DNA from 2 places in the Arthrobacter sp. alpha11c genome. Region 2 is predicted to be linked to the other one. Evidence: riboswitches for the same ligand, from Rfam matches in the RefSeq annotation. Region 2 holds a riboswitch; the other holds the start of a gene.
What was found. Region 2 has a riboswitch for S-adenosylmethionine ahead of ACTAQJ_RS19540 (DUF1737 domain-containing protein). Riboswitches for the same ligand answer to the same signal wherever they lie in the genome.
Positions count from the first base shown of each region.

Region 1 (5,353 bases), 2.2 Mb from region 2:
GGATCGAGTGCCCGCTACGGGCGCCACGTCCTTAATCGGGGACGACCGCGAGTGGGCTTTGGGCCAACTGGCCTTGCGGTACTTCACCAGCCGCGGACCTGCCACTATCAAGGACTGTGCCGCGTGGTCCGGACTGACCATGAAAGATGTACGGCTTGGCTTACAGATAGCTGAAGAGGCCGCTCCCGGCGCCTTGGAGCCTGTGGCGATTGAGGGCCTGGACTTCTACTTGCCAGCAGAGGACCTCGAAGCACTTGCTGCGACTCCGCCGCCAGCTGATGATGGGCCGCTGCTCCCCCGCGTCGATCTCATCCAGTGCTACGACGAGTACGTGATGGGCTATTCCCAGTCGAGGCACTACCTCGGTGGAAGGGCACCCTATTTCCCGGAGGGCGATGCTCCCATTCACGTGGTGTTGCTGGATGGCAGGTTGGCCGGGTGGTGGCGCCATGGCTTCTCCGGTGGGCTCTGCGAACTCGACGTCAGAATGAACCGGCCCGTCACAACAGCCGAACAACAGGCTTTGGAGGCAGAGGTGGAACGCTATGGGAGGTTCCTGGGCATGAAGGCAAAGCTGGTGTGAAACGGCGGGGCTAAGCTGGGTTTAAGACCTAGGAGGCCTGCACCGTGAACAATCTGATCTTCTGGATCATCGTCTGCTCGTGGCTGATTCCCATGGGAATCCGCCTATACAACAGGTCCCGGGCGCGGCGGCTCCAGGACCGTAATTTCCAGGACCGTAGCTTCCCGGGTCAGAACTACCCTGGCCAGAACTATCCGGGCCCCGGCTCCCCCGCAGAATCTTCCGGGACCGGGTTACCCGCAGCAGAGCTACCCGGGCTATCCCGGGGAGCCCGCCACCGTCCGCCCTGCCGATGCGCAACCGCCGGCAGGGCCGCCGTCGAACGCTTCTTCACCTACTTTCCCCAGCAACAGCGGCTCTGAGCAGCAAGGCTTCCGCGCGCGAAAACTGGCCGAACTGGACCTCAAGTTCAGCAACGGCGAGATCGCCATGGAGGACTACATGAAGCAGCGCGGCGAGATCATGAACGGCTGAGCCGGCCTAGTCGAAGAAAGCCGGGCCGTTAGGCGAAGAAGGCCTGATGCAGTTGGGCTGACAGTTGCCCGATTTCGGTGAGGAAGCCATCGTGCCCGATGGGGGCCTCGATCACGTGGACGGGAACGTCGCCAGGCAGATTTTGTGCCAGTTCCAATGACTGGGCCGGGAAATAGAGGCGGTCGGAGTCGACGGCTGCTACAAAGAATTCAGCAGTGGCGCTGGCCAAGGCTTCCTGCAAGGTGCCTCGGCCACGGCTGATGTCGTGGGACATGAGTGCCTCAGTGATGGCGATGTAGCTGTTGGCATCGAACCGGCGCACCAGCTTGGTGCCTTGGTGGTCGAGGTAGCTTTCCACCTGGTAGCGGCCACGCTCCCCCAGGACCGGAGCAGCCAGGGGCGTCTCTTGGTGCTGGGCTTCCCGGCCGAAGCGGAAATCAAGCTCCAGCGCTGATCGGTACGTGATGTGGGCTATCCGTCGGGCCAGGGCAAGGCCCGCCTCAGGAGTTGGTCCACCGTAGTAATCGCCGTTGTTGAAGTTCGGGTCCTGGCGGATGGCGAGTGTCTGCGACTGGGCGAAAGCGATTTGCTCGGCTGTGCTGTAGGCGCCGACAGAAATAACCGCGCACCGCTGGACACGCTCAGGGAAGGTCACCGCCCACTCAAGTGCCCGCGCCCCACCCATCGAACCGCCAAGGACGGCGTGCCATGACTTGATCCCCAACGCGTCGGCGAGGCGGGCTTCAGCCACCGTGCTGTCGCGCAAAGTGATCAGGGGGAAGCGGGATCCCCAGGGCCGCCCGTCCGGCGCCTGGGACGATGGGCCCGTGCTGCCGTAACAGCCGCCCACAATGTTGATGGAGATAACGAAGAACCGGTTGGTGTCGATCGTCGCGCCTGGGCCAACGAGTTGCTCCCACCAGCCTTCCTCATCAGTAGCACCGCGGGCCACATGCGTGCTGCCCGTCAGAGCGTGCTGAACGAGGACTGCGTTGGACGCATCCGCGTTCAACTGCCCCCAGGTTTCGTAAGCCAGCACAACGTCAGGGAGAAAACCGCCGGCTTCAAGTTCCAGCGAACCTACGCCGGCGTACTTGACCGTCCCGTCTTCTTTGCCCGGTTTTGGGGGTGCTGTAGCAGTAATGGTCATTCCTTTGACACCTAACCTCGCGCTTGCCTGCCGCCTTGCGTGCGACAGGCCAGGTCCTCACCCGGGGCACCCCACCGCGGAGGAGGGTTGCCGGCCAGCAAGCCGGGGCTGTCGCTGGCACTCATGACCTAATACGTAGAGTCTAGGAAAAATACCCTTGTTTTGGCGAAGAATGTGACAGCTGTGTGACGGTTTAGGGGCGCTTCGTTCAGGAACACACATGCTGAAGGGCCGCCCGGCGAATTTTCGTCGGCGGGCGGCCGCTCCGCTAAGCGCCTTTGGCAGCCCGGAAACCAGCCTCCAGGTCAGCAATAATGTCGTCCACGTGCTCGATTCCCACGGACAGACGGACAAGGCCGGGATTCACGCCCGCAACCAGCTGCTGTTCAACCGTGAGCTGGCTGTGGGTAGTCGACGCCGGGTGGATAACCAGCGAGCGGACGTCACCGATGTTGGCAACATGGGAGTGCAGCTCCAGGCCATCAACGAATCGCTTGCCGGCCTCGACGCCACCCTTGATGTTGAATGCCACCACTGCCCCGGTACCCCTCGGCCCGTACTTACGGCCGCGCTCGTACCAAGGGCTGGACGGCAGACCCGCGAAGGCGACCGATTCGACGTCGTCGTGGGCTTCCAACCATTCCGCCACCTTGGTGGCGTTGGAGACGTGGCGCTCGACGCGCAAGCTCAGGGTTTCCAGCCCTTGAGCGATGAGGAACGCGTTGAACGGGGAAACCGCCGAACCCAGATCGCGCAGCAACTGCACGCGGGCCTTGAGAATGTAGGAGAGGTTGGCTCCGAGCGCGCCGTCCTTGCCAAGGTCCCGCGCGTAAACGAGTCCGTTGTAGCTGGGGTCCGGAGTATTGAATCCGGGGAAGCGCTCAGGGTCCTTGCCGAAATCAAAGTTTCCGGAGTCCACGATCACACCCGCGATCGCCGCACCGTGGCCGCCCAGATACTTGGTAGCCGAGTGCACCACGATGTCCGCACCCCATTCGATGGGACGGATGAGGTACGGGGTGGACAGCGTGTTATCCACGATCAGCGGCACGCCAGCTTCATGCGCCACGCGTGAAATACCCTCGATGTCCAGCACGTCCTGGCGCGGATTGGACACCACCTCACCGAAGAACAGCTTGGTGTTGGGCTGTACGGCCTCCCGCCACTGGTCCAGCTTGTCCGGGTCCTCCACGAACGTCACGGAGATGCCGAACTTCTTCAAGGTGTGCGCCAGCAGGTTGTAGGTGCCGCCGTAAAGGCTGGGGCTGGCGACGATATGGTCTCCGGCCTCGGCAATGTTCAGGATGGCGAAGGTTTCCGCGGCTTGTCCTGAGCTAAGGAGCAATGCGCCCAGTCCGCCTTCGAGGCTGGCGATCCGCTGCTCCACGGCATCTTGTGTTGGGTTGCCGATACGGGTGTAGATCGGGGCGAGCTCGGCCAAGGCAAAGCGGTTGGCTGCGCTCTCTGCGCTGGGGAAAACAAAGGACGTGGTCTGGTAGATCGGAAGCGACCGCGCTCCCGTGGCAGAGTCAGGCTCCTGCCCTGCGTGGATCTGGCGTGTTTCGAAAGACCATCCTTGGGACATTGAATTCTCCTCTTAGTGGCGCGCGGGTTTGCCGTTGATCGCCGTAGGCGTGGGCTGGGGCCAGTCTAGGAAGCGCCCGGGTACTTGGACAGCTTTGTGACGAAGGCAGTATTTTTCAGTCTTTGCGCGACCCGGCGTGACGCGTTCCGGCGGCGCGCAATAAGGTCCCATGTTAGTTAGGCTTCCCTTAGCTGAGACCCCGATCACAAAGTGCCAAGATGAAGCCATGCGCATGGATCACGTCTCTTACGCTTGTGAACGAGATGGCCTTTTGGCCACTACCGAACGAATTTCCGCAGCTCTGGGAGTGGACGCAGTCCGGGGCGGAGTGCACCCGCGCTTCGGTACCCGGAACATGATCATTCCCTTGGCGGATAACAAATACCTGGAAGTCGTAGAGGTCCTGGACCACCCTGCTTCTGACAAGGCACCCTTTGGCCAGGCAGTCCGCGCACGCTCGGCGGCTGGCGGCGGTTGGATGGGCTGGTGCGTCGCCGTTGACGACCTCGCCCCCTTCGAAGAACGCCTCGGCCGTTCCGCAGTTCCGGGCAACCGCAAGTTCCCGGACGGCCGCGAACTTGTATGGCAGCAGATCGGCATTCTCGGCTTGATCGCCGATCCTCAGGTGCCGTACCTGCTCAAGTGGGAGGGCGATCCCTCACTGCACCCGTCCAAGGTCTATGAGAGTGACGTCAAGATGTCCAGCCTCACCATTGCAGGCTCGGCGGAACGCGTTACCGAATGGCTGGGCGAACCCGTGGAGAAGCCACTCGAGGACGTCGCTGTCCAGTGGATGGCCCCGCACGGTACGCCTGGCATCATGTCCGTCACTTTCGAAACCGCATCCGGCGCCGTCACCATCTGACGCGTCACTTCCTTGGGGCATGGTCCCCTCCCGGTCCAGCGTGTCCGGTCAAGGACCAGTGTGTCCGGTCAAGCTTCGGCCGCCATCAGCGGGTGCCAATGACGTCACCCACCGATGGCGGCCGAATTTCTTAACGGATGCCTAACCCAGGCCTATCGCCTTGCCGAAGAGGCTGAAACCAACGAAGGCTACGATGTCCAGCAGCGCATGCGCAATGACCAATGGCACCACCCGCTTCGTCTTGGTATAGATCCAGGCGAAAACCAATCCCATGGCGAAGTTGCCGATGAACGGTCCGAAACCTTGGTACAGGTGGTAGCTGCCACGAAGGGCCGCGCTTAGGACAATGGCCAGCGGCGTACTCCAGCCGAATTTTCCGAAACGGTCCATGAGGTATCCCACGACGATCACTTCCTCAACGATCGCGTGGCGAACCGCCGAGAGAATCAGCACAGGCACCGTCCACCAGTAAGCTTCCAGGCCGCTGGGCACAATGGCGGTGGTGATTCCGAGGGCCCGGCCGGCCGCGTACAAGCCAAGTGACGGGATACCAATGGCAGCTGCCAGTCCCAATCCGTGCAAAAGGTCCTTGCCGGGGCGTGCGAAGTTGAACCCCAGCCGGGCAAAGCCTGAGCCACTTGCACCTTCCCGGCCGCCTTGGCCATGCGATGAGAGGAAATAGAACACCAGGACCAC
Region 1 is NZ_CP196747.1:1,966,699-1,972,051, forward strand. It holds gene ACTAQJ_RS09085 (winged helix DNA-binding domain-containing protein) at 1-583, shown strand, start outside; gene ACTAQJ_RS09090 (hypothetical protein) at 628-945, shown strand; gene metX (homoserine O-acetyltransferase MetX) at 1,086-2,207, opposite strand; SAM riboswitch class IV at 2,222-2,336, opposite strand; gene ACTAQJ_RS09100 (bifunctional o-acetylhomoserine/o-acetylserine sulfhydrylase) at 2,476-3,792, opposite strand; gene ACTAQJ_RS09105 (VOC family protein) at 4,019-4,657, shown strand; gene ACTAQJ_RS09110 (CPBP family intramembrane glutamic endopeptidase) at 4,799-5,353, opposite strand, start outside.
Region 1: another riboswitch for S-adenosylmethionine. It lies ahead of metX (homoserine O-acetyltransferase MetX); the one in region 2 lies ahead of ACTAQJ_RS19540 (DUF1737 domain-containing protein).

Region 2 (5,353 bases):
GACATCAACCAAGGGGTTGTCGCCACGTCCGTTCAGCTCCACCGTCAACGCAGCGCCGAGCTGTGAAACCAAGGAGCGAAAAGCCCCATGAGTCTGGGGCGCAGAACGGAATGACAAAGCGTCCTGCACCGAGGCTTCGGGACGAACGTCCTCCAACCACCCGCCGCGCAAAAGGTAACGTACCGCGGCCGCCGAATCCTTCTGCCCGTCCACCGCCTTGCCCGCTTGGATAGCCGGCGAAAACGGACTGAGGTTTCCGCCGCCGTCGTACCTTGCAATGGCCTCAAGCGAGAGGGAAAGCGCGACGTCGGCTAGTTCCGTCAGCTGTTGCAGGCGCGCGAAGGCGAGGGTGCCGGCCCCTACCGAGTAGGCGTTGGCGCTGACCAGGGCCAGGGCCTCACCGGGCGCGAGCCGCAGCGGCTGGAGACCGGCGTCGGCGAGCGCTTTCGCCCCGGGTACCAGGGTGCCGTCCGCATCGATCGCTTCACCTTCACCGATGGCGACGGCGGCGACGGCGGCGAGCTGGGTGAGGTCCGACGAGCCGACTGAGCCTTCGCGGGGGATGGCGGGAAGAACTCCACGGTTGAGTAGTTCCGCATAGAACTGGGCGGTCTCCGGGCGCACACCGGAGCCGCCGCGGCTGAATCCGATGAGCCGGGCGAGGATCACGGCGCGAGCGGAGGGCCGGTCCAGATGGTCGCCCACACCACTGTTGTGGTATCTGACTACTTGGATTTGATAGGCAAGAACCGACCTCTCCTCCACAGCCGTATCCCGTCCGGATCCGAGGAGTGTGTTGAGGCCGTAGATTTTCTGCCCTGAGGTCGACGCGCGCTCCAGTACTTCGCGTGAGCGGCCGATTAAAGACAACGCATCGTGGTTGAGTTTCACGTGAAACGCCGGATCCAGCGCAGCCTGCGCCACGCTTTCAGGGTCCACCGGCGATGTGCCGATCAGCAGGGTTCTGGACTCGGAGGAAATGTGCTCGGAGGCCATCGTCAGAAGTCCAGAAGATTCTGGCGGAAGCCGCCATCGCCGTAACTCTTCCTCAACAGGCCGCGGCGGCGCAGTTCGGGAGTGAGCTTGTCCAGCACGCCGTGCACGGTGACGGGGTCCACGAAGCCAGAGAAGAGGAAGCCGTCGCCACCCACGGCCTCCCCGGTCTCCTCAAGGTAGTCCGCGATTTCGTCAACCGTGCCGATGATTGAATCACCGGCACCACCGCTGCGTGCCTGAAGGATCTGGCGCAGGGTAGACCCCGGAGGGGCTGCCTTGGCGAAGTGCTCCAACGTGCCTTGGTTGCTGTTGGTGCTCAATTCAGGCAACGGCGCATCGAGGTCGAACTGCTTGAAGTCGATCACGGACAGGTAGGAGATCGAGTTGAGTTGGCTGTCGATATCACGCTGGGTAAGCTCCCGGCGCTGTGCACGCAGCTCCTCGGCCTCGGCTGATGAACCAACTACGGTGGGCTTCAGCACGAAAAGGACCTTGAGGTCGTCGGGGTTCCTGCCCGCCTTGGCAGCCTCGGCACGGATGGAATCCCGGTAGGCCTTCATGCCGTCAACGCCACGCGCCAAGGCGATCGCCACATCTGCATGCCCGCCCGCGAACGCTTTGCCCCGAGGAGAAGCACCGGCCTGCACCAGTACGGGCTCCTCCGGCAGGGGTGCAGTGTTCAGCGGACCGCGGACCTTGAAGAAGTCACCCTGGTGGTTAATGGGGTGCACTTTGGTGTGGTCGGCGAACACGCCGGCCTCAACGTCCTCAAGCACAGCGCCGGGTTCCCAGCTGCGCCAAAGCTGCCGGACGACGTCGACGAATTCCTCCGCCTTCTCATACCGAAGGTCGTGTTCAATCTGCTGGTCCAACCCGTAATTCTGTGCCGCCAGGTCACTGCCGGAGGTGACAACGTTCCAGCCGAGCTGGCCCTCGGAGAAATGCTGCAGCGTGGCCAGGAGTCGTGCGGCTGTGAAGGGCGGATAGAACGATGCGCTGACCGTCGGCACAATCCCAAGGTGCTTGGTGGCGGACAGAAGGTACGGGACCAGGGCCAAAGGGTCATGCTTGGGCGCAAAGGAGGCGTGTGCCAGCGAAACCTCGGCAGTGCCGCCATAAGTATCAGGAACAGTAAGGGAGTCCTCGATGATGAAAAGGTCAAGGCCGGATTGCTCAAACGCGCGGACGGCGTCTTGATACAGGGCAGGTTTCTTCCAGTCGAAACCCAGGCTGTAGCCGGGAGTTCCCCACCCCTGGACACCAAAACCGTGCCCCACGAACCATCCAAAATGCAGCATGGGCTTGAGTGTAGAGCTGCCTTGTCCGTTCACCGCGACCTGATTTCTTGCGAAGTTACAGGGGGTCGTACTGCGTCAATTATGCTCCCGGGACGTCACATTTGGGCTGCTACCCCAGCGCCGGCCGGTTACGCAACATGACGAGCGCGTAACCGCTTGCAAGTGCGGGCCGCCGCCGCGGGATGTTACGTTTTTCTTGAGTAATGAGCACCAGCGCCAAGCCCTGACTTGCTGGTCGGCAACCCTCTCTCCGGCGGGGTGCCTCAGGTGACTACTCGGCGTATCGACACTTCGAACTGCAAGCGTGACTGAGGAGCACCAGCCAATGCCTGAACCCACTGAAGAAAAACTCTCCTACCGCCTGATTACAGGTCCGGATACCCGTGAATTCTGCGAGCGGATCACCACCGCCCTCGCCGACGGCTACGTGCTCCACGGCAGCCCGGCAGCCACGTTCAATGGCACGGATGTCATCGTGGCCCAGGCAGTCGTCCTGCCTGCTGCCATCGCCAACGCAGACGCCGCCGTCGCGAATGCTGTTGACCAGTTGGAGAACGACGACGACGAAGAAGCATTCGAGGGACACGCATGAGTTACGCAGGTGACCTGACCCCGCAGGACGCGTGGGCCAAGCTGGAAGAAGGCGCCATCCTGGTAGATGTCCGCACCGAGGCCGAGTGGGCCCACATCGGCATTCCGGACACCAAGGCCACCGAGAACGATCCCCTGTTCATTCAGTGGAACCTCGCCGGTGGCATTCCCAATTCCCGCTTCCTTGAGGACCTGCAGCAGCAGGCACCCGAAGGTGACGGCGTGGAACTCGTTTTCATCTGCCGCTCAGGCCAGCGCTCCATCTCGGCCGCCATCGCCGCGACGCAGGCCGGGTTCACCGCCTACAACGTGCTCGAGGGCTTCGAAGGTGACCCGGACCGCTACGGCGAACGCACCATCAACGGCTGGAAGAACCGCGGCCTGCCAACCAACCTGGGGAACGACTAAGTGACTTTCAATCCCGATGCCGCCAGCTGGAGCCCTGACACCCAGGCAGTTCGCGGTGGCCTTGACCGTACCAACTTCCAGGAGACGTCCGAACCCGTCTTCCTGAACTCCGGCTTCGTCTACGAATCCGCTGCCGCCGCCGAACGCGCCTTCACCGGCGAGGACGAACGCTTCGTTTACTCCCGCTATGGCAACCCGTCCGTAGCCACGTTCCAGGAGCGGTTGCGGTTGCTCGAAGGAACCGAAGCGTGCTTTGCGACGGCGTCCGGCATGTCCGCGGTGTTCACCGCCTTGGGTGCCCTCCTGGCTGCCGGTGATCGCGTGGTTGCCGCCCGGTCCCTGTTCGGCTCGTGCTTCGTGATCCTCAACGAGATCCTGCCGCGCTGGGGCGTAGAGACCGTGTTTGTCGACGGTCCCGACCTCGACCAGTGGCGTGCTGCCCTCTCCGAACCGACCACCGCCGTGTTTTTCGAGTCGCCCTCCAACCCCATGCAGGAAATCGTGGACATCGCCGCCGTCAGCGAGCTGGCGCATGCTGCGGGAGCGACCGTCGTCGTCGACAACGTCTTTGCCACTCCCCTGCTGCAGCGTTGCGGTGACTTGGGCGCGGACGTGATCGTGTACTCCGGCACCAAACACATCGATGGCCAGGGACGTGTCCTTGGCGGGGCGATCATGGGCACCAAGGAATTCATCGATGGCCCGGTCAAGCAGCTGATGCGGCACACCGGACCGTCGCTCTCCGCGTTCAATGCCTGGGTGTTGACCAAAGGCCTGGAGACCATTGGCTTGCGCGTGAACCACAGTTCAGCCTCCGCTTTGAAGATCGCGGAATGGCTTGAGCAGCAACCGGCCATCAGCTGGGTCAAGTACCCCTTGCTGAAATCGCACCCACAGTACGAGCTCGCAGCCAAGCAAATGAAGGCCGGCGGCACCGTGCTGACGTTCGAGTTGCTGCCCTCTTCGGGGCGTTCGGCCAAGGACGCCGCGTTCGCGTTGCTGGACGGCCTGCGCGTCATCGATATCTCCAACAACCTGGGCGACTCCAAGTCCCTCATCACCCATCCGGCCACCACCACCCACCGGGCCATGGGGCCCGAAGGTCGCGCGGCGATCGGGCTGAGCGACGGCGTGGTCCGTTTGTCCGTGGGCTTGGAAGATGTAGACGATCTCATCCTGGATCTGGAGAAGGCCCTCAAACAGGTCTAGCCTTGCTGCCATGAGCGGGAATCATCCCTATCGCCGTGCCGGAACGGTCATCGTTGCCGGCACGGCGGTGTGGTTTGCAGGGATCTCGCCGGTGTCGCGTGTCTATATCACTCCCGACGCCGCCGAACGTCTTCGTATGCTCAAGGCCGGCCAGCGTGGCTGGGTGATTGGGCAGCACCTCGCTGCTGCTGGAACCGTCGCGGTGCCGGTGGGATTCGCCGCCTTTGCCCGCAGTGTTCCGGGCGGTCGGGCGAAGCGATGGGCTACTGTCGCCGCGGCCGCTTTGCTCGCAGGAGCCCCGCTCTTTGTTTCCAGTTTGTCCCGCCGGGCCTCGGACCTGGAACGCTTTGCCTATGGCCGGGGTTCCAATGCGCCATTCCTTGCCTACTCCGGGCTCCACGTTCTTGCCTTGGCGGCGCTGGGCGGAAGTCTCCTGGCATCGCCCGCCAAACGATGGATCGGGGTCACGGCCGCAGCCAGCGCGCCCATCTACGGCGCCATCCTTGTGGCCAAGAAGGACATCCCGCCGCTCGTGTTCTACCTCGTTGAAGGCTTAGCGGGGGCGTACCTGATGACGTGGGAAGAGACTGACTCTGCAGAAGCCTAGGGCCTGCGGACCCTGGTCAGGATGGGCGCCGGATCCTTGTGCGAGTCTGCGGTAGCGCCACGAATCGTCGCCTTCACCGCATGCCCAACCACCGCCCCCAAGGCCTCATTGCTGGGCGGACTCCCCGGCGGATTTTGTGCTTCACCTTGCCGATTGTTGAAACGCTCCGCTGCCTCGCGTTGCTCCCGGGCTCCGTTCCCGCGCTCAAGAATGTCCGCGATTCCGGCCTTCACGAGCTCCAGTT
Region 2 is NZ_CP196747.1:4,200,986-4,206,338, reverse strand. It holds gene ACTAQJ_RS19550 (aromatic amino acid ammonia-lyase) at 1-996, opposite strand, end outside; gene ACTAQJ_RS19545 (NtaA/DmoA family FMN-dependent monooxygenase) at 999-2,327, opposite strand; SAM riboswitch class IV at 2,494-2,605, shown strand; gene ACTAQJ_RS19540 (DUF1737 domain-containing protein) at 2,620-2,886, shown strand; gene ACTAQJ_RS19535 (rhodanese-like domain-containing protein) at 2,883-3,293, shown strand; gene ACTAQJ_RS19530 (O-succinylhomoserine sulfhydrylase) at 3,294-4,502, shown strand; gene ACTAQJ_RS19525 (hypothetical protein) at 4,513-5,109, shown strand; gene ACTAQJ_RS19520 (glutamate--cysteine ligase 2) at 5,106-5,353, opposite strand, start outside.